One region of the Streptomyces sp. NPDC014861 genome, then DNA from elsewhere that is predicted to be linked to it. Evidence: riboswitches for the same ligand, from Rfam matches in the RefSeq annotation. Region 1 holds a riboswitch; each other region holds the start of a gene.
What was found. Region 1 has a riboswitch for cobalamin ahead of ACF1BN_RS04245 (ABC transporter substrate-binding protein). Riboswitches for the same ligand answer to the same signal wherever they lie in the genome.

Region 1 (4,709 bases):
CTTGCCGCCGTCCACGATGCGGGCCTCGATGCCCGCGTGGCGGGTCTCCAGGTCGGCGAAGAGCTCGGCGAGGGTCGCGCCGCTGCCCGCGACGGCCTTCTCGCCGTCGGTGTAGGTGCGGAGGATGGTCGGGATGCGGACCTCGATGGCCATGGCGTGGGCTCCTGTCGGAAGTGACGTGGTGGGCGCGCTGCTGGGGCCCCCGCGCGGAGGGGGGTCGTGCGTGAGGTGCGCTCGGCCGGTCGCTCAGAGCGCAGCGCGGGACGGACAGATCGCGCTGGCGAGGCGGCACAGGTCGACGTGCAGGCGTGCCACGAGCAGGGTGCTGCCCGGAGTCTCTTCGCTCACGTCGTGGGAAACCATGCGGTCATCGTATCGATTCCCGGTCCGGGTTTCGGAATGTGATCTCAGATGCTGGATGTTTTCTGACCGAGGGCCGGACCGACCGCCTGGCTGGGCATGTAGAGGACGGTCGGGGTGCCGGTCCTGGGGTGCGGGACGACCTCGGCTTCCACACCGTAGACGGCCGCGAGGAGTTCGGGGGTGAGGACCTCCTCGGGGGTTCCGCCGGTGACCACCCGGCCGGCTTCGAGGACGTAGATCCGGTCGCAGTGGGCGGCGGCGAGGTTGAGGTCGTGGAGCGCCAGGAGGTTGGTGGTGCCCAGGGTGCGGACGAGGGCGAGGACGTCCATCTGGTGGCGGATGTCGAGGTGGTTCGTCGGTTCGTCGAGGACGAGGAGCCGGGGCTCCTGGACGAGAGCGCGGGCGACCAGGGCGCGCTGGCGCTCGCCGCCGGAGAGCGTCGGGTAGGCGCGGTCGGCGAGCGCGGTGAGGCCGACGCGGGCGAGGGCGGCGTCGGTGCGGGCGGCGTCGTCGGCGGTGTCGCCCTCCCAGAACCGCTTGTGCGGGGAGCGGCCGAGGGTGACGAGTTCGCGGACGGTGACCTCGAATTCGAGGGTGGTGTCCTGCGGGACGGTGGCCACCCGGCGGGCGCGGGCCTTGGGGCCGAGGGCGCGCAGGTCGGCGCCGTCGAGCAGGGCGCGGCCCGCGGTGGGGGCGAGGGTGCCGTAGACGCAGCGCAGGAGGGTGGTCTTGCCGCTGCCGTTGGGGCCGATGAGGCCGACGGTCTCGCCGGGGCGGGCGGTGAGGTGGGCGTCGCGGAGCCGGTGCTCGTACGAGAGGCCCTCGATGCGCAGTCCGGTCACAGGGCGGCTCCTTCGGGACGTCGGCGCATCAGCCAGAGGAAGAGCGGGCCGCCGGTGAGGGCGGTGAGGACGCCGACGGGGATGTCCTGGGGGGCGGCGACGGTGCGGGCGCCGAGGTCGGCGACGACGAGGGCGACGGCGCCGCCGAGCGCGGCGACGGGCAGCAGCCGGCGGTGCGGCGCTCCGACGAGGAGGCGGGCGGCGTGCGGGACCATCAGGCCGATGAAGCCGACGGCGCCGCTGGCGGCGACCATCACGGCGGTGACGAGGGAGGCGAGGAGGAAGACGGCGGCGCGGAAGCGGCCGGTGTCGAGGCCGAGGACGGTGGCGCCCTCGTCGCCGGTGAGGAGCAGGTCGAGCGGGCGGGCGAGGGCGAGCAGGACGCCGGTGCCGAGGATCAGGACGACGGTGGGCAGCACGAGGGTGTCCCAGCGGGCGGAGCCGAGGCCGCCGAAGGACCAGTAGAGGGCTTCCTGGAAGTGCTCGGGGCGGGCGGCGGCGACCAGGACGAGGGTGGTGAGGGCGGTGAGGATGTACGAGACGGCGACGCCGGCGAGGACGAGCCGGGGGCCGGTCATGGTGGAGCCGCGGCGGGCCAGCGCGTAGACGAGGACGAGGGCGACGAGGGAGCCGGCGAAGGCCCCGGCGGGCAGGGCGAGGGTGGTGGTGAGCCCGCCGCCGATGCCGAGGACCAGGACGAGGACGGCGCCGGTGGAGGCCCCGGAGGAGATCCCGAGCAGGAAGGGGTCGGCGAGCCGGTTGCGGACGAGGGCCTGGAGGACGGTCCCGACGACCGCGAGCCCGGCGCCGACCACGATCCCGAGGACCACCCGGGGCAGCCGGACGTCGAGCACGATGGTGCGGTACGGGGAGGGGGCCGCGTTCCCGGTGAGGGCTTCGAGCACCTGGCCGGGCGGGATCCGTACGGAGCCGAGCGCGAGGGAGCCGAGCACGGCGGCGGCGAGGGCGGCGAGCAGCCCGGCGACGACGAGGGCGTACCGGCCCCGGCCGGGCGTCGCCGCCGCCGGAGGGGCCGGGGCGGCGGCGACGGCGGTCATCGGCCGGCGGCCGGGTGGAGCTGGGCGGCGAGCTTGTCGACGGCGGCCGGGACGCGGACGCCGAGGACGGTGTCGGAGAGCGGGAGGACGGCGAAGCGGCGGTTCTTGACCGCGGGGACGTCCTTGAGGGCGGGGTCGTCGAGGAGGCGCTTCTTCTTCTGCTCGACGGTGGTGGAGCCGTAGTCGTAGATGACGATGACCTCGGGCTTGCGGGCGACGACCTGCTCCCAGGCGGCGTCGCCGAAGGCCTTGGGGAGGTCGGCGAAGACGTTGCGGCCGCCGGCCCGGCTGATGAGCTCGTTGCCGATGCCCTTGCCGCCGGCGGTGAAGGCGGTCTTGTCGCCGCTGTCGTAGACGAAGACGGAGACGGGGTCGAGGTCGCCGAGGCGCTTCTCGGTGGCGGCGACGGTGGCGCGGGCCTCCTTGTTCCACTTCTCGGCCCGGTCGGGGACGCCGAAGGTGCGGCCGACCTCGGTGACCTCGCGGTAGAGGTCGTCGACGGAGGGGGTGCCGGCGGGGCAGGACTCGCTGTTGAGGCGGGTGGTGATGCCGGCCCTGCCCAGGTCGTCGCGGCCGCGGCCGTCCTTGGCGTCGAAGGCGGAGGCGTAACCGCCGTAGACGAAGTCGGGGTTCGCGGCGAGCAGCGCCTCCTTGGAGGGGTACTCCTTCGACAGCACGGGGACGGAGTCGTACGCCCGCTTGTAGGCGGGGAGGATCGCGTCGTCGAGGTAGGCGGTGCCGGCGAGGGACTTCTCCAGGCCGAGGGCGAGGAGGATCTCGGTGACGTGCTGGTTCATGGTGACCGCGCGCTTCGGCGGGGCCTGGAAGGTGGTGGTCTCGCCGCAGTTGGTGACGGTGTACGGGAAGCCGGGGGCGGGCTTCGCGGCGTCCTCGCTGCTCGCGGGGCCGGCGCAGGCGGCGAGCAGGGGCAGCAGGGCGGTGGCGGCGAGCAGCCGGGGGCGCCTGGTCATGGCGAAGGGCCTCCTCCGGGGATTTCCACGTCCCCGATCGGTGGTGAGAAGGCGGCAGGTCAGTTCCTGGCTTCCACACGGGGTGTGGTCACAGTGGCGGGACCGCGCCGGATTCGCACCGGCTTCCTGGTTCCTGCCGCCCTGAAGGTCGGGGCCAGACTACTCGTACGCCTCGACGACCTTGACGTCCTCCTCGGTCACGACGCCCTCGACGATCGTGTAGGAGCGGAACTGGAAGGGTCCGGCGGCGTCGGTGTCGGCGGTGGAGACGAGCACGTAGTGGGCGCCGGGCTCGTTGGCGTAGGTGATGTCGGTGCGGGAGGGGTACGCCTCGGTCGCCGTGTGCGAGTGGTAGATGATCACGGGCTCCTCGTCCCGGTCGTCCATCTCGCGGTAGAGCTTGAGGAGGTCGGCGGAGTCGAACTCGTAGAAGGTGGGCGAGCGGGCGGCGTTGAGCATCGGGATGAAGCGCTCGGGGCGGCCCGAGCCGACCGGCCCCGCGACGACGCCGCAGGCCTCGTCGGGGTGGTCCGCGCGGGAGTGTTCCACGATCCGGTCGTACAGGTCCCGGGTGATGGTCAGCATGCCGACAGGATAAGCAGACGGGCCGCCCCGTACCGAGGGATGGTACGGAACGGCCCGGATGCCGAGACGGTGCTGGTCAGGAGCGCTTGACGAAGGCGGCGCCCTCGGGGTTGCGGGCCTTGAGCACCAGGTAGGACACGGTGAGGATCAGTCCCCAGACGGGGGCGCAGTAGAGCGAGACGCGGGCGCCCTCGTCGATGCCCATCATCACGATGACCATGCCGATGAAGAGCAGCGCGAACCAGCTCGTCCAGGGGGCGCCGGGGGCCTTGAAGGTGGACTCGGGCAGCTCGCCCCGGTCGCACTTGCGGCGGTAGCGGATCTGGCTGACGAGGATCATGATCCAGGCCCACATGCCGGAGATGGTCGCGAAGGAGACCACGTACTCGAAGGCCTTGCCCGGGGCGACGTAGTTGATCCAGACGCCGACGAGCATGAGCGCGGCGGAGAAGGTCAGGCCGAGGAGCGGGGTGCCGCCCTTGGTGAGCCGGGTGAAGACCTTCGGGCCCTGGCCGTTGAGCGCGAGGTCGCGCAGCATGCGGCCGGTGGAGTACATGCCGGAGTTGCAGGAGGAGAGCGCGGCCGTCAGCACGACGAAGTTGACGATGGCGGCGCCGACGCCGAGGCCCATCTTCTCGAAGGCGGCGACGAACGGGGAGACGCCCGGCTGGAACTCGGTCCAGGGGACGACCGACAGGATCATGATCAGGGCGCCGACGTAGAAGACGGCGATGCGCCACGGCACGGTGTTGATGGCCTTGGGCAGGACGGTCTTCGGGTCCTTGGACTCGCCCGCGGTGACGCCGACGAGCTCGACGGCGAGGAAGGCGAACATCACGATCTGCAGGGTCATCAGCGTGGAGCCGACGCCGTTGGGGAAGAAGCCGCCC
Region 2 (4,709 bases), on a different contig from region 1:
AGGAGGTGGTTGCGGAGGAACTTGAGGATGAGGGCGAGGTTGACGTGGACCGTGCCCTCCAGCTTGGGCAGGCCGCGGATCTCGACGGCCGCCTGGGCGAAGTAGTTGTCCTTCTCGAAGCCCTTGGCGGCGAGGACGTCCCACATGAGGTCGACGACCTTCTCGCCCTCGGTGGTCACCTTCATCTTCGTCATCGGGTTGAAGAGGAGGTAGCGGCGGTCGTCGGGTCCGGCGGTGCGGAAGTAGTCGACGGCGCGGTCGCTGAAGAGCTTCATGCCGGCCAGCCGCACGTAGGCGTCGGTGAGTTCGCGCCGCACGTGCGGGAAGGCGGTGACGGGGCGGCCGTACAGGATCCGGTTCTGCGCGTGGGTGACGGCCTCGTACATCGCGTGCTCGCAGATGCCGATGGAGGCGGTGCAGAGGTTGAACTTGCCGACGTTGACGGTGTTGAGGGCGGCGTCGAAGGCGGCGCGGCCGGTGTGCAGGACGTCCTCGGCGGCGACCGGGTACTCCTCCAGGCGGAACTCGCTGACGAACTTGGAGGAGTCGACGACGTTCTTGACCAGGTGGTAGGCGGGGTGGCGGCTGTCCGCGGCGAAGAAGACGTAGCCGTCGGGGCCCTCGACGTCGGTGCGGCGGCCGAAGACGGAGACGAGCCCCGCCTTGTTGCCGTTGCCGATGTAGTACTTGGAGCCGGTGGCGCGGAAGCCGCCCTCGCCGTCGGGGGTGAGGAGCATGTCGGTGGAGTAGATGTCGGCGCCGTGCGCCTTCTCGGAGAGGCCGAAGGCGAACACCTCGCCCTGGTCGAGGAGTTCGGCGGCGCGGGCGCGGGCGGCGGCGTTGTCGCTCTGCCAGACCGGGCCGAGGCCGAGGATGGTGACCTGCCAGGCGTACCAGTAGTCGAGCCCGTAGAAGCCGAGGATCTCGTTGAGGGCGGCGATGCGGGCGGTGTCCCAGCGCTTGTCGGCGTGGTCGCCGGCCTCGGCGGCGGGGGTCAGGAAGGTGGCGAAGAGCCCTTCCTTCGCGGCGAAGTCGAGGAAGTCGCCGAGCCAGGCGCGGGTGCGGTAGTCCTCGATGATCCGGCGCTTGCCGCGCTCCTCGAACCAGTCGACGGTGGCGCGCAGCAGCCTGCGGGTCTCCGGGTCGAAGTGCGTGGGGTCGTAGGTGCGGGGGTTGAAGAGCAGCGCGTCGGCCATGGGTTCCGCCTTGAGGGAAGGAGGGGTGGGTGGGAGGGGCGAGGGCTTGGGGGTGGATGGGGGGAGCGCAGGCCCGGGGGTGGTGGGGAGGGCGAGGGCTTGGGGGTGGACCGGAAGGACGAGGGGTCTCGGGTGGTCTCAGAACCGGTGCAGGGTGGCGAGGACGTCGTCGAGCCACGCGATCATCATGCGTTCGTACGCGATGCCGCCCCGCAGCACGACGTGCTGGAGCTCGCGCTCGGCGTCCGGGGGCGCGGCGGGGCCGGCGTCCGGCGCTCCGCTCGTGGGCGCGGCGGCGGCGTGCGGGGGCGCGGGGGCGGCGTCCGGGGGCGTGGGCGCGGCGGCATGCGGCGGGAAGTCCCGGGCCTCGCCCGCGAGGTAGTGGGCGAGGCGGTCGGTGTGCGTCCGCCGGTGCCGCTCGACCTCGCGGACGAGACCGGCGGGGTCGTCGAAGGCGGCGCCGCGGATCTTGACGGCGAGGTCGTGCCGGACGCTCTCGGGTTCGATGGGTTCGTGCAGCCAGGAGCTGAGCGCCGCGTGCCCGAGGTCGGCGACGGAGTACTCCTTCTTGTCCGGCCGCCCCTGCTGCGGCACTTCGCGGGCGGCGACCCAGCCGTCGTTCTCCATCCGCTTGAGGACGCGGTAGATCTGCTGGTGGGTGGCGGTCCAGAAGTAGCCGATGGACCGGTCGAACCGCCGGGCCAGTTCGTATCCGGACCCCGGCTTCTCCAGCAGGGACACGAGGATCGCGTGTTCGAGCGCCATGCCTCCGATCTTGCTATGCAACTGGTTGCATAGCAAGAAGGGCGGACGCCGGTGAGACGCGCCTCACGGGCGCACGGCGGGGCGACGGGCGCGGGGAACCCGTAGCCGTGGCCGGTCCGGGCCGTACGCGACGGTCGCGGCGGACGTCGCGCCCGCCGCGTGCTGCGCCGCGCGGGGATGCGCCTCCTGCACCACCCCGGTAGGCGGCGCGCCCGATGCCGGACGGCAGCTCCCGGGGTGCGCCGGTCACCGCCGACGACACCGGCAGCCCGGCGTCCCGCACCCGTCCGGCCGGCGCGTCCAGCTGCTCCCGTCCCGTGGTGACGGTCCTCACCTCGGTCGCCGTGACCGGAACGGTCGCGGGCGCCCTGGGCGTACCTCTCGGGATGGTCCTGCACGGCCGGGTCGTGCCCGCGATGGCCGACAGCGTGGGGCTCCGCCTCCCCGCCTCCGTCCTCGACGTGTACGGCGCCGCCGAACTCGTCCCCCTGGCCCTCGGCGGCCTCCTCATCGCCGTCCTGGGCGCCCTCCTCCCCGCCGGCTGGGCGGCGAGGACCCGTACGGCCACGGCCCTGCGCACGGAGTAGCAGGTCGGGCCGGGGGGAGGGTCCGCGCGGGCGGGTGCGGCGCGTACGCTGGCGGGTGCAGCTGGTTCGCCCCCGTCCGCCGTACGGGAGGCGTCGTAAGAGGGAACCCGGTGGGAATCCGGGACTGCCCCGCAGCGGTGAGCGGGAACGACCGCCGTCATACGCACTGGGTCCGGGAGGACCTGGGAAGCGACGGCCAGTAGGGGTCCGCCGGGTGGAGATCCGGTGGGCGTGCCCGCGAGTCCGAAGACCTGCCCGCTGTCCGCGCGCCGGCGACCCGTGCGCGCGGTGCAGCCCGCCGCGACTCGCGAAGGAGAGTTGACGTGGCCGATCGTGCCGTCTCCGCATCCGCCCGCCCCGCCAAGACCCCGGACGACTCCCGGGTGGTGCTCGCCCACATCATGAGCGAGCACGACACGAACCTGTACGGCACCATCCACGGTGGCGTCATGATGAAGCTGATCGACGACGCCGCCGCCGCAGCGGCCGGGCGTCACGCCGACGGGCCGGCGGTGACCGTGTCGGTGGACCGGATGACCTTCCTCGCCCCGGTCCGGGCCGGGGACCTGCTCAGCGTGGAGGCCGGTCTGGAACGGGCGGGCCGGACCTCCATGACCGTCGGCGTCCGGGTGACCTCCGAGCGCTGGAACAGCTCCGGCCCCGCCACCGAGGTCGCGACCGCCTTCCTCACCTTCGTCGCCATCGACGCCGAAGGCTCCCCCCGCCCGGTGCCCGCCCTCCACGTGGTGAACGCCGGCGTCTCCTGACCCCGGCCGCGCAGCGGAGGATCCGCCGCCCCTCGGGGCGGCGGACGCTTCAGGACTGCCCGGCCGCCCCGGCGCCCGTGTCCGGGGCGTCCGCCGCCGCCCGTCGCCTGTGGTGGACCACGGCCCCGCACACGGCGAGGAGGAGGACGGCCACCCCGGCCACGCCGAGCGCCGTGTGCCGGGCGAACAGCGCGCCCAGCGCGGCGAGCGCGCCGATCCCGAAGACGGCGTAGATCACGGCCCAGGCCGCTCCGCCCACGAACAGCGCGGGCAGGTAGCGCGGCAGCGGCATCCGCATGGTGCCGGCGAGGAAGTTGGCGGCGGTCTGGAAGCCCACGGTCAGGAAGGAGACGGCCACGACGGGCGCGCCCCAGCGCTGGATGGCCCGTTCGGCGCGCTGGAACCTGGCGGTGGCCATCCGCTCGGCGAACCTGCCGCGCCTGGCGCCGGCGCCGGTGAGCCAGCCGACGGCGAAGGTCCCTCCGGCCCTGAGCAGAACGATCACGTACAGGGCTCCGGCCACGCGCAGGATCTCACCCACGGCGCCTCGTCCTGGTCACCCGCGGCGAGCGTCCCGCCCCAGCGGTCCCACGACGGGCACCAGCCCGGTCTCCGCCTGTCACCTGCGCTCCGCCTCTGCCCGTTCCGTCGCCTGGACCCCACCGTACCGACATCCGAACCCGCCCCCGTCACCGAGCCGGACATCCAGCAAGGCCACCCTAACCGAACGCGCGTACGCCGAATCGGGCGCACCCCCGACGCCCCATGAGCTACCCGTCCCGCCCGCTCCTCACCCCTCGACGCCCTGTCGGCCACGGACTCGGGCGGCACCGCGCGTCAGCGGCGGGGACCGGGCCCCCGCCCTCCTCCTCCGGCTCACGTGCCGGAGGAGGGCGTCCGGTGTGCGGGGCGGGCGCGGACGTGCATCCGCTCGCCCTGCCGCCCGAAGAGGCTCAGCACCTCGACCGGCCCCTGCCCCGTGGTGCCGAACCAGTGCGGCAGGCGGGTGCCGAACTCGGCCACCTCCCCCGGGTCGAGCACCAGATCGTGGTCGGCCAGCACGAGGCGGAGGCGGCCCGAGAGCACGTACAGCCACTCGAACCCCTCGTGCGTGCACACGTCGGGTGTGTCCCGGCCGGCGGGCAGGACCATCTTGTAGCTCTGCAGGGGTCCCGGCTGTCGTGTCAGGGGCAGCACGGTGTTCCCGCCGACCGCGTGCGGTGTGAGCCTGACCCGCGGGTCGCCCACCTCCGGCGCGCCCACCAGTTCGTCCAGCGGGACCCGGAACGCCTGGGCGATGGGCAGCAGCAGGTCCAGGCCGGGGCGCCGCTGCCCCGCCTCCAGGCGTGACAGCGTGCTCTTGGAGATGCCGGTCGTCCTCGCGAGCGCGGCGA
Region 3 (4,709 bases), on a different contig from region 1:
GGGAGCTGCTGCCCGGCCAGCCACACCAGGGCCCGGTCCACGGCCGCCTGCGTCTCGGCGTCGGGCAGCAGGTCGAGGGCCATCGCGGCCATCGCCGTCGAGTCGACCTCGATGTCGCTCGGCTCGCCGATGAGGCTGGGCCAGGCGCCGGTCGCCGGGTCGCGGAGGCTCTTGAGGTACGCCACCGGCGAGGCCGCGGCGGCCGTCTCACCCGCCCGGACCTGGGCGATGACGCCCAGGGACTGGGAGAAGACCGAGGTGGCGTAGGTGTAGTTGCCCTCACCGGCGCACTTGCGGGGCTCCGCCGGGGTCGCGGCCGGGCAGACGCCCCGGGCGAGCGCGGCGATCAGGTCCTTCCCGCCGAAGGCGCGGGGGTCGCGGCCCACGGACTGGGCGAGGACCGCCGCCTTGCCTATGAAGCCGCCGCCGGCGTACTTGGTGCCGACCTTCGTCCAGTCGTGGACACCGCGACCCGACGCGTCCTCGCCGCCCTTGTCGAGGAAGTCGACGATGTTGCGCAGGGTGGCGTTGTCGTGACCGGTGGCGGCGAGCGCGTACGCGCCGTCGATGGTCAGGCCGTAGTCGGCGAAGCGGGGGCTGCCCTCGTAGTACCGGCCCTGGATCAGCCGCCGGTGGTCGGCGAGGTAGGCCGAGCCCTTCTTGAGGTCCGGTCCCTCACCGGCCGGGGGAGTGGTGGGCCCGGTCGTGGGAGGGGTCGTGGTCGGGGGTGTGGTGGGCGGAGTGGTCGGAGGGGTGGTCGGCGGCGCGGGCTCCTTCGTGGTCAGCGTCACCAGATCGCTCTTCGCGCCCGCGATGAGGGCCGCGGTGGTGGCGTAGAGCAGCGGGTCCGGGGTGCCCTCCTCGAAGGCGAAGCCGCCGCCGGGGAGCTGCTGGCGGGAGAGCCAGGAGACCGCCGCGTCCGCGTGCGCCCGGTCGCCCAGGGCCCGCAGGGCCTGGGCCGCCCAGCCCGTGGCGTAGGCGCTGCCCGGGACGCTGTACGAGACGGCGGGCCAGGCGCCCGTCTTGGACTGGGCCTTCTTGAGCGAGGAGCGGGCCTTGGTGACGACCGCCTTGTGGCCGCCCGCCCGCTGGAGGGCGAGCGCCACCAGCGCGGTGCTCCCGGCCTCGCTCTCGCAGACCTGTCCGTCCAGGATCAGGAAGCTCGGGAATCCGCCGTCGTCGCACTGGAGTTGAGCCAGCCGCGTCACCGCCTCGGCCGGCGGGGTCACCTCACCGTTCAACAGGGCGATGACGGCGAGGGCCTGCCCCTCGGTCTGCCCCGTCGTACGGAAATCGCCCGTGGTGGCGCAGCCGGGGACGGGCTGCGGCGCGTCCGAGCCGCTGAGGCAGACGTTCGCCAGGAGGTCGCCGAGGAGATCGTGGCCGCCGAAGTCGCGCGGGTCCCTGCCGGTGGCCTCGGCGACGAGCGCGAGGCGGGCGGCGGCGGTGGCGTCGGGCGCCTCGTCCTTCCCGGCGGGGTAGGCGTAGGCGTCGGTGTGCTCGGGCCTGGCCAGGAAGGCGGCGACCCTGCGGGCCGCGGGGCTCTCGCCGTCGGCGGCGGCCAGGGCCCAGGCCGCTTCGGTGGTGGCGAGGTAGTTCGGCACCGTGTCGCCCTCGTTGACCACCCGCTGACCGTTCGTCAGCCGGTCGGTGAGCCAGCGGGCCGCGCCCGGCAGATCGACCGAGCCCGGCGGCACGTTCGGGGCGGGCGGGTCGCTCGGGTCCGGCGGGTCGCCGCCCTCCGCGCGGACGTCGTCGGGGGTGAAGGTGGGCCGGCCCTTGGTGCCGCCGATGTCGGTGCCGCCGAAGACCCAGGCGTCCACGTCGCCCGGCTTGAGCGTGCGGGACATGGCCCCCAGCGGGCTGTACGTCCACTTCCGCTGCCCGGGTGAGGCGATCCAGTACGACCAGTAGGCGGTGGCCTGCGGGGTGAGGACGCAGTCCTCCTGGGCCGGAGTGGGGTACTGCTTGCCCCGGTCGAACGAGCCGTTGCCGATGCGGCAGATGAACGCGGGACCGTCGTGCTCCGTACCCGTGGTGCTGAACCCGCCGGACCGCAGCAGCTCGTAGCCGGTCGTGGGGGTGGCGTCGCAGCCGCGCACCACGGGGCCGCCCCAGTGGCCGAAGTCGACGGCGACGATCGCGCCGGAGGTGCGGGTGCACTTCTTGATCGGGTCGGCGCTCGCCGGCGCGGCGGCCGTGAAGTGGGCCAGGCCCGCGCCGAGCGTCAGAAAGGAGACGGTCAGGACGGACACCAGGCGTCGTCCCGCCCCCGACCACCGTCTCGCCTGCTGTTCGGTCCCCACCGCGGCCCCTCGTCTCTGCCGGGCGGGTGCGTACGTGGCGATGGCCTCGCGACGGCGACGCCGTGGCGGGGCGGTGACGACCACGCCGTAGTCCGCGACGGCGTTCTTCGTGCTCTGTTCCAGCCCAGGCATTCCGACTCACCCGGGACGAGCCGGGTCTACGGTTGCGGGTCAGCGCCGGAATTCGACCGGCTTCCCCTGGTGCTGATTGCTTATCAGCCGGAGTGCAACACGGATCGGTCGGCACCGTCAAGGTGGTCCGCGTCTCACCGGCGAGGCCCGACCGCTCGTCGTGCACGCCCCTCCGGACGACGCTGGCGGTACCTCCACCGTTCGGGTAGCGTCCTGGGCTGCCACATGGGGGAATCCGGTGCGAAGCCGGAGCTGACGCGCAGCGGTGTGGGACGGCGGGGGCCGTTTCCCGAGCCCGAATGCCCATTCGGCGACGCACGACTCGAAGCCGTACCACGCGTTCCGGACGGCGGTCCCCGGCCATGCCATGCCCTGGCCGTGCTCCGGCACGGCGACGCGCGCGTGCGACCGGAGCGGCCGGCGTCCGCCGACTTCAGGAGCACGCCTTGTCCCTTCCCCGCACCTCACGCCGTCTCGCGCTCGCGGTGCCGGCGATGCTCGGCGCCTTCGCGCTCAGCACGCTCCCCGCCTTCGCGACCTCCACCCCCGCGCAGATCGCGACGTCCAAGACCAACGGCGTCGCCTACCTCAAGTCCCTCCAGGCAGCGGATGGTTCGTACGCCGGCTCGGGTCTCTCCAACGAGTGGGCGTTCAGCGCCTTCGCCGCCGCGGGCACCGCCGTCGTCGACGTGGCACCCGGCGGCGACACCACCAAGAACGCCAGAACCGTCTACCGCAACCTGCTGTCCACGGCGGGCTGGCCGTCCGCCACCCCGGTGGTCACCGACTACGAGCGCGGCGCGCTGAACGCCTACGCCGCCGGCATCGACCCGGCCCGCGTCTCGGCCTCGCGCAACCTCATCGCGCACATCTACGCGTACTGGCAGACCGCCGAGCCGGGCTACTTCGGCCCCTCCGCCAACTTCAACGGCACCGTCTTCGCGGCTCTCGCCCTCGGCGGCGCGAAGACCCAGGCCGGCTCCGCCCGCGTCCCGCAGGCCCTGACCGCCGCGATGGTCGCCCGTCTCCGCGCCAACCAGCACAACGACGGCGGCTGGACCTACCAGAAGGTGGAGGGCAACCCCACCGCCATCAACACCGCGAGCGACATCGACATGACCGGCGCCGCGATGGCCGCCCTGTGCGTCTCCGGCGTCCCGAACACCGACGCGGACGTCGTTCAGGCCAAGAACTTCCTCAAGGGCAAGCTCGTCAGCTCCTCGGGCGCGTTCAACTCCCTCTACGGCGTCAACACCAGCTCCAACGGCTGGGGCGTCTCCGGCCTGAACGCCTGCGGATTCAACCCGCAGTCGGCGGAGTTCACCACCCTCGCCACCAAGACCCCGATCGACTTCCTCCTCGCCAACCAGTACAACCCGGCGGGCGGCTTCAAGTACAAGCCCGCCGACACCACTCCCTCCGCGTACTCCTCGATCGACGCGCTGCGCGCGGTCGCCGGAGGCGGCTTCACCGCTGCCCCGCCGGTGCCGGTCACCCCGGGCGCCCCCCAGTGGGTCGCCCAGTCGGCGTTCACCCCGGGGACCGCCACCAAGCTCGCGCTCACCGTCGACGACGGCGCCGGCAACCTCAAGGTGTGCGCGGTCTCCTTCACGCCCACGGCCGCGACCACGACCCTCGGGGACGTCCTCGCCGCCGCGACGGGCGCGGCCACCCCGTCCGGCTGCGTCACCGGCGTCACCCCCGCGTCGGGCACCGGTGCGATCACCGCGCTCAACGGCAAGGCCAACAGCGGATCGAACACCTGGAAGGTCAGCACCGACGGCTCCGCCTTCACCGGAGCCCTCCGCGAGACGACCGTCAACCTCGGCGACACCCTCGCGCTGCGCTGGGGCGCCTGACAGCGGCCGGGGCACGACGGGCGGACGCCGTCCCCCGTCGCTGCCCGCCCGCCCGGCCCATGTCGCCACGCGTGACGGCTCCTCGTCCGTGAGTGACCGCCCCGCTGTGGCGACGCCCGAGGGCTGGACCGATCACGGGGACCCCCTGAAGCCGGGCCCCGGGGGTCGACGGCACGTCCCGCCGGCCCCCGGGGCGCGAGGCGTGGAATGCGCGGGGCCCACCGGCGTAGGAGCCTGGTGGTGTGGTGAAGCCGGGGAAGGCGGTGAACGGCGCGTACCGGCGGAGCTGGCTGCGCGGGGCGCCGCCGCCCCGCTGGGTCCGGGTCCTGCCCGTGCTCCTGCTCGTCGGGGTGGGGATCGCGTCCCTCACCGACTCCGTCCCGGTGGACATCGGCTTCCTGCTCGGCGCCGT
Region 4 (4,709 bases), on a different contig from region 1:
CTGGCGTGACCGGGGCCGGCGAGGGCGCGCACCGCGTGCGGCAGGACCAGGCCGACGAAGCCGATCGCGCCGGCCGCGGCGACGAGGACGGCGGTGAGCAGCGCGGTGACCGACAGCAGCACCAGCCGCGTGCGCGCCACGGCCACGCCCAGCGTCGCCGCCGCGTCCTCCCCGAACGCGAAGGCGTCCAGCGTACGGGCGTAGCCGCCGCACACCAGCAGCGCGACGGCCAGGACGGCGGCGCACACGCCGACGTCGGACCAGTCCGCCCCGCCGAGCGAGCCGAGCAGCCAGAAGAGGATGCCCCGGGTGGTCTCGGCGTCGGCGGCGGTCATCACCACGAACGAGGTCAGCGCGGAGAAGAGCTGCATCGCGGCCACGCCCGCCAGCACGACGCGGTCCGTCGAACCGCCCAGCGTGTGGCTGAGCAGCAGGACGAGGCCGAACGAACCGAGCGCGCCCAGGAACGCCCCTCCCGCGACGGACAGCGCACCCCCGCCCACGCCGAGGACGACGACGGAGACCGCCCCGGTCGACGCGCCCGAGGAGACGCCCAGCACGAAGGGGTCGGCGAGCGGGTTGCGCAGCAGCGACTGCATCACCGCGCCGCAGACCGCGAGCCCGGCGCCGCACGCGGCGGCGAGGAGGGTGCGCGGCAGCCGCAGTTCCCAGACGATGCCCTCCCGGAGGGGGCTCAGCGCGGACGCCTCGCCGCCGAGGTGCGACACGATCACGGTCCAGGCGTCCGCGACGCGGATGTCGGCCGGACCGATGGTGACGGCGAGCGCCACGGAGACGCACAGGAGGAGGACCCCGGCCGTCCCCGCGACCGCCGTGCCGACCGCGGCACGGCGCCGGCCCCCGGCCACGCCCGCCTCGGCGGGACCGGCGGCCGGACCCGGCCGGATCACTTCGCGAGCCCGTGCGTCCGCAGCGCGGCGGCCAGCTGTTCGATGCCTTCGACGGTACGGATCGTGGGGTTCATGGCCTGGCCGCTGAGGGTGACGTACCGCTTCTCGCGCACCGCCGTCATGTTCCGCGTGACGGGGTGCGACTCCAGGAACTCGATCTTCTTCGCGGCGCTCTCGGCGGACTGGGCCTTGCGGGTCAGGTCGGCGATCACCAGCACGTCGGGGTCGCGGTCGGCGACGGTCTCCCAGTTGATCTGCGGCCACTCCTCCTTCGTGTCGTCGAAGACGTTCTTCACCCCGAGCACCCCGCTCACGATGCCCGGCGCGCCGCAGCAGCCCGCCATGTAGGGGCCCTGGGAGTCGGAGAACCAGTAGAGGACGGAGGCGCCGCCGAAGTCGGCGCCGGCCTTCGCCTTCGCGACCCGGGCGCTGAGCTCGCCGACCAGCTTCTCGCCGCGCTCCGGCACCCCGAAGATCCTGGCCAGGTCGCGGACCTCGCCGTACACGGTGTCCATGGTCAGCGGCGCGGTCCGCACGCCGTCGCCGTCGCCGCTGTTGTCCTTGCCGACGCAGTCGGAGGGGGAGAGGTAGGTGGGCACGCCGAGCTTCGCGAACCGCTCACGGGGCGCGACTCCACCCTTGCCCAGCGTGTAGAGGAACGAGGCGCTGACGAAGTCGGGCTCGGCATCGAGCACCTTCTCGAACGACGGATACCGCTCGGCGAGCCGGGGGACCCGGGCGTTCGCCTGCTCCAGCCCCTTGAGGACCGGGTCCGTCCAGGTGGCCGTGCCCACCATGCGGTCGGCCAGCCCGAGCGAGAGCAGGATCTCGGCCGATCCCTGGTCGAGGGCCACGGCCCGGCGGGGCGGCTCGGCCACCTCGACCCGCTGCCCGCAGTTGTCGAGACCGACGGGGCCGGCGGCCGCGCCGGAACCCCGGCCGGTGTCCCGGCCCTTCCCCGAGGGCCCGGAGGCCGGGTCGCCCGCGCCGCAGCCGGCGACGAGAACGGCACCGGCCACGAACAGCACGGCGGAGCGGACGGGGTGTGCGAAGGGCACGGCGGGAGTCCTCTGCGTCACGGCTCATGCGCGGAGCCTGTCGTACGGAGCTCCCCGGACGGCGGTGCGCCCTCCGGGGCGCCAGCAGGTCTTCGGACTCGGGATCGTCCGGACGGGACGCCTTCCCGGGCCCCGAGGGGCCCAGTGGCCGTTGTCCCGCCCGTCACCCTCACCGCTGCGCGTCAGCTCCGGATTCCCACCGGATTCCCTGACCCGTGCACGTACCGCCTCGATACGTACAGAGGTGCGACTGGCCCGGGCAAGCTATCACAGGGGATCTTGCCGCCGCCCGGGGTCCCGCGCAGGTCAGACGCGGTGCGCGACCTCCGCCAGGGCGTTCTTGACCTCCTGGGCCACGCGGGCGGCGTCCTCGGGGTTGTTCACGACATCGGTGTTGTTCATGTCGACGACGAGGACGTCGCTGGCGGAGTAGTGCCGGTGCACCCAGTCGTCGTACCCGGACCAGAGCGTGCGGTAGTACTCGACCAGGCCCTCGTCCTGCTCGAAGTCGCGCCCCCGCAGTCCGATGCGGTGCAGGACCGTCTCGAAGTCCGCCTTCAGATAGACCATGAGGTCGGGCGCCTTGCGGTAAGGCAGCCCCTCGATCTCGCGCATCATCTCGTCGAGCAGTCCCTCGTAGACCTGCATCTCCAGGGAGCTGATCCGGCCCAGGTCGTGGTTGACCTTGGCGAAGTACCAGTCCTCGTAGATCGACCGGTCGAGGACGCTGTCGTCCTGCTTGTACGCCTCCTTGATCGCGGCGAACCGGGTCTGGAGGAAGTACAGCTGGAGGAGGAAGGGGTAGCGCTTCGCCTGGATCTCCTCGGGGCTCGCCGAGTAGAAGAGCGGCAGGATCGGGTTGTCGTCCACGCTCTCGTAGAAGACCTCGGTGCCCAGCTCCCTGGCGAGCAGCTCGGCCACACTCGTCTTGCCGATCCCGATCATGCCTCCGACGCAGATCACCGGCATACCTCACTTCTCCCTGGGGGTCTTCTGTACGTGGACGGGGAGCTGGGCCTCCCGTACCACTCGGACGCGCGCCGGTGGTCAGGCGATTCCCCGGGGAGACGTGATCAAGGTCATTCCGTGATCGACGCCGTGCGGTCCCGATGGGCCGGCCGTACCGCGCCCGCCGCTCGAAGCGGCAGGCCGCGGCCCCGCAGCCGCGTCAAATTTTAGATGACGATCCGGCCGGAGCGCTCCGCCCCGGCGTCGGGGGCGGTCGCCCCGGTCTTGGGGCGAGTCGGAGCGGCCGGCGGGGCCGGGGAGCCGGAGGCCGGGAGCCGGGAGCCGGGGGCCGGGAGCCGGGCGAGGGGGACGGATCTTCACCCGGGGCCGGCGGTTTTCGGACGTGGCGGTCCCGGGGTGGTCCGCCGGTCGGGTCGGTCATCGGGTCGGTCGTCGGGGTCGGCCTGTGGGTTCGGTGGGTTCGGTCGGCGGGGTCTGTCAGTGGGGTCTGCGAGGATGCCGCCATGCACGAGGAAGTCATCCCCATTCTCCGCGTGGAGAACGCCGCGGTGGCCGTGGCCTGGTACGAGCGCCTGGGCTTCGCCCAGCAGTGGGAGCACCGCTTCGAACCGGGATTCCCCGCGTTCGTCGAGGTCGCCCGGGGCGGGGTCCGCCTGTTCCTGTCCGAGCATGAGGGCGACGCCCGCCCCGACACGCTGGTCTACCTCCGCGTGCGCGACGTCGATGCCGTCGCCGCCGAGTTCGGCGCGCGGGTGGAGGACGTCCCGTGGGGGCGCGAGTTCGAGCTGCGGGACCCCGACGGGAACCGGCTGCGGATCGCCACGCCGCAGGGCTGACGCCGGAGGGCCGATGCCGCAGGGCGGACGGCGGAGGGCTGATGTCGAAGGACGGACGCCGTAGGGCTGATGTGGGAAGGCAGGGCGGCGCGGGTGATCGTCGTACGAGCTGAGTACGATCACCTACCCCGGTCTGAGTACGTGAGCGGTCGCCCGCTCCCGCGCGGCACCGGAAGGGTGAGCGCATGCGCCGATTGCCGTTGCTCGTACCGCTGTTGCTGCTCACCGTGGGCTGCGGTGTGCTGCAGAACTCCGAAGGGGACGCGACGGACGCCGCGCGCGAGGTGGCGCGGAAGGCGGGCGAGCGGCTCCACAGCCAGCGTCCGCGTACCGCGGAGGAGGTCGGGCGCTCCGCCTCCGGCATCGACGGCGTGGAAGTCCTGGGACTGAGCGGCACGTCGACGCACGAAGGCGACGGCGTCGACGTGGTCGTCCGCACCTCCGGCTCCGCGTACGACGGCTGGTTCGACGTCCAGGAGATCGTCGTGCACCGCTGCTTCGAGGTGCGGGTGTCGCCCGCGGCGGAGTGGCGCGAGGTCCCTCGTGACGTCGACTGCCCCGACAACCTCCCGCTGACCTTCGCCCCGCCTCCCGCCCCGCCCGAACTGCCCTCCGGCAAGCTGCACGCGGCACTCTCCGAGGTCTCGAAGGACGGCAAGGCGGACGAGGCGGAGGTACGCGGTGCGCTCGCCGGCCTGGACCTGGACCCGGCGATCCGTACCGAGGTGCTCGCGTCCGGAGGCAGGGTCGGCGTCCACCTGTCTTTGAAGGGCAACGGCTTCGACCCCCAGGACTGCGTCCTCGCCCGCGTGACACCCGGCAAGAAGCCGGAGGTCTGGACGCCCCCGAGGATCCAGCGCATGCCCGGGGAAGGCGGCTGCGACGTCGCCTACGCCCTGAACCCCCTGCCCCTGCCGCACTGAGCGGCCCCGCTC

Region 2: linked by a shared signal. The riboswitch ahead of ACF1BN_RS22245 (acyl-CoA thioesterase) and the one ahead of ACF1BN_RS04245 (ABC transporter substrate-binding protein) in region 1 are both predicted to bind cobalamin.
Region 3: linked by a shared signal. The riboswitch ahead of ACF1BN_RS08265 (hypothetical protein) and the one ahead of ACF1BN_RS04245 (ABC transporter substrate-binding protein) in region 1 are both predicted to bind cobalamin.
Region 4: linked by a shared signal. The riboswitch ahead of ACF1BN_RS08905 (ABC transporter substrate-binding protein) and the one ahead of ACF1BN_RS04245 (ABC transporter substrate-binding protein) in region 1 are both predicted to bind cobalamin.

Annotation. Positions count from the first base shown of each region.
Region 1 is NZ_JBIBWV010000002.1:93,669-98,377, reverse strand. It holds gene ACF1BN_RS04265 (MoaD/ThiS family protein) at 1-153, opposite strand, end outside; gene ACF1BN_RS04260 (putative leader peptide) at 247-363, opposite strand; gene ACF1BN_RS04255 (ABC transporter ATP-binding protein) at 408-1,205, opposite strand; gene ACF1BN_RS04250 (FecCD family ABC transporter permease) at 1,202-2,263, opposite strand; gene ACF1BN_RS04245 (ABC transporter substrate-binding protein) at 2,260-3,234, opposite strand; cobalamin riboswitch at 3,274-3,408, opposite strand; gene ACF1BN_RS04240 (Mov34/MPN/PAD-1 family protein) at 3,394-3,819, opposite strand; gene ACF1BN_RS04235 (amino acid permease) at 3,896-4,709, opposite strand, start outside.
Region 2 is NZ_JBIBWV010000011.1:29,803-34,511, reverse strand. It holds gene ACF1BN_RS22260 (acyl-CoA dehydrogenase family protein) at 1-1,196, opposite strand, end outside; gene ACF1BN_RS22255 (PadR family transcriptional regulator) at 1,335-1,961, opposite strand; gene ACF1BN_RS22250 (hypothetical protein) at 2,177-2,548, shown strand; cobalamin riboswitch at 2,645-2,801, shown strand; gene ACF1BN_RS22245 (acyl-CoA thioesterase) at 2,872-3,315, shown strand; gene ACF1BN_RS22240 (DedA family protein) at 3,365-3,856, opposite strand; gene ACF1BN_RS22235 (helix-turn-helix domain-containing protein) at 4,192-4,709, opposite strand, start outside.
Region 3 is NZ_JBIBWV010000003.1:356,152-360,860, forward strand. It holds gene ACF1BN_RS08260 (prenyltransferase/squalene oxidase repeat-containing protein) at 1-2,306, opposite strand, end outside; cobalamin riboswitch at 2,411-2,544, opposite strand; cobalamin riboswitch at 2,625-2,764, shown strand; gene ACF1BN_RS08265 (hypothetical protein) at 2,933-4,297, shown strand; gene ACF1BN_RS08270 (PP2C family protein-serine/threonine phosphatase) at 4,540-4,709, shown strand, end outside.
Region 4 is NZ_JBIBWV010000003.1:516,037-520,745, forward strand. It holds gene ACF1BN_RS08900 (FecCD family ABC transporter permease) at 1-911, opposite strand, end outside; gene ACF1BN_RS08905 (ABC transporter substrate-binding protein) at 908-1,969, opposite strand; cobalamin riboswitch at 2,056-2,179, opposite strand; gene ACF1BN_RS08910 (deoxynucleoside kinase) at 2,276-2,938, opposite strand; gene ACF1BN_RS08915 (glyoxalase superfamily protein) at 3,442-3,774, shown strand; gene ACF1BN_RS08920 (translation initiation factor IF-2) at 3,960-4,697, shown strand.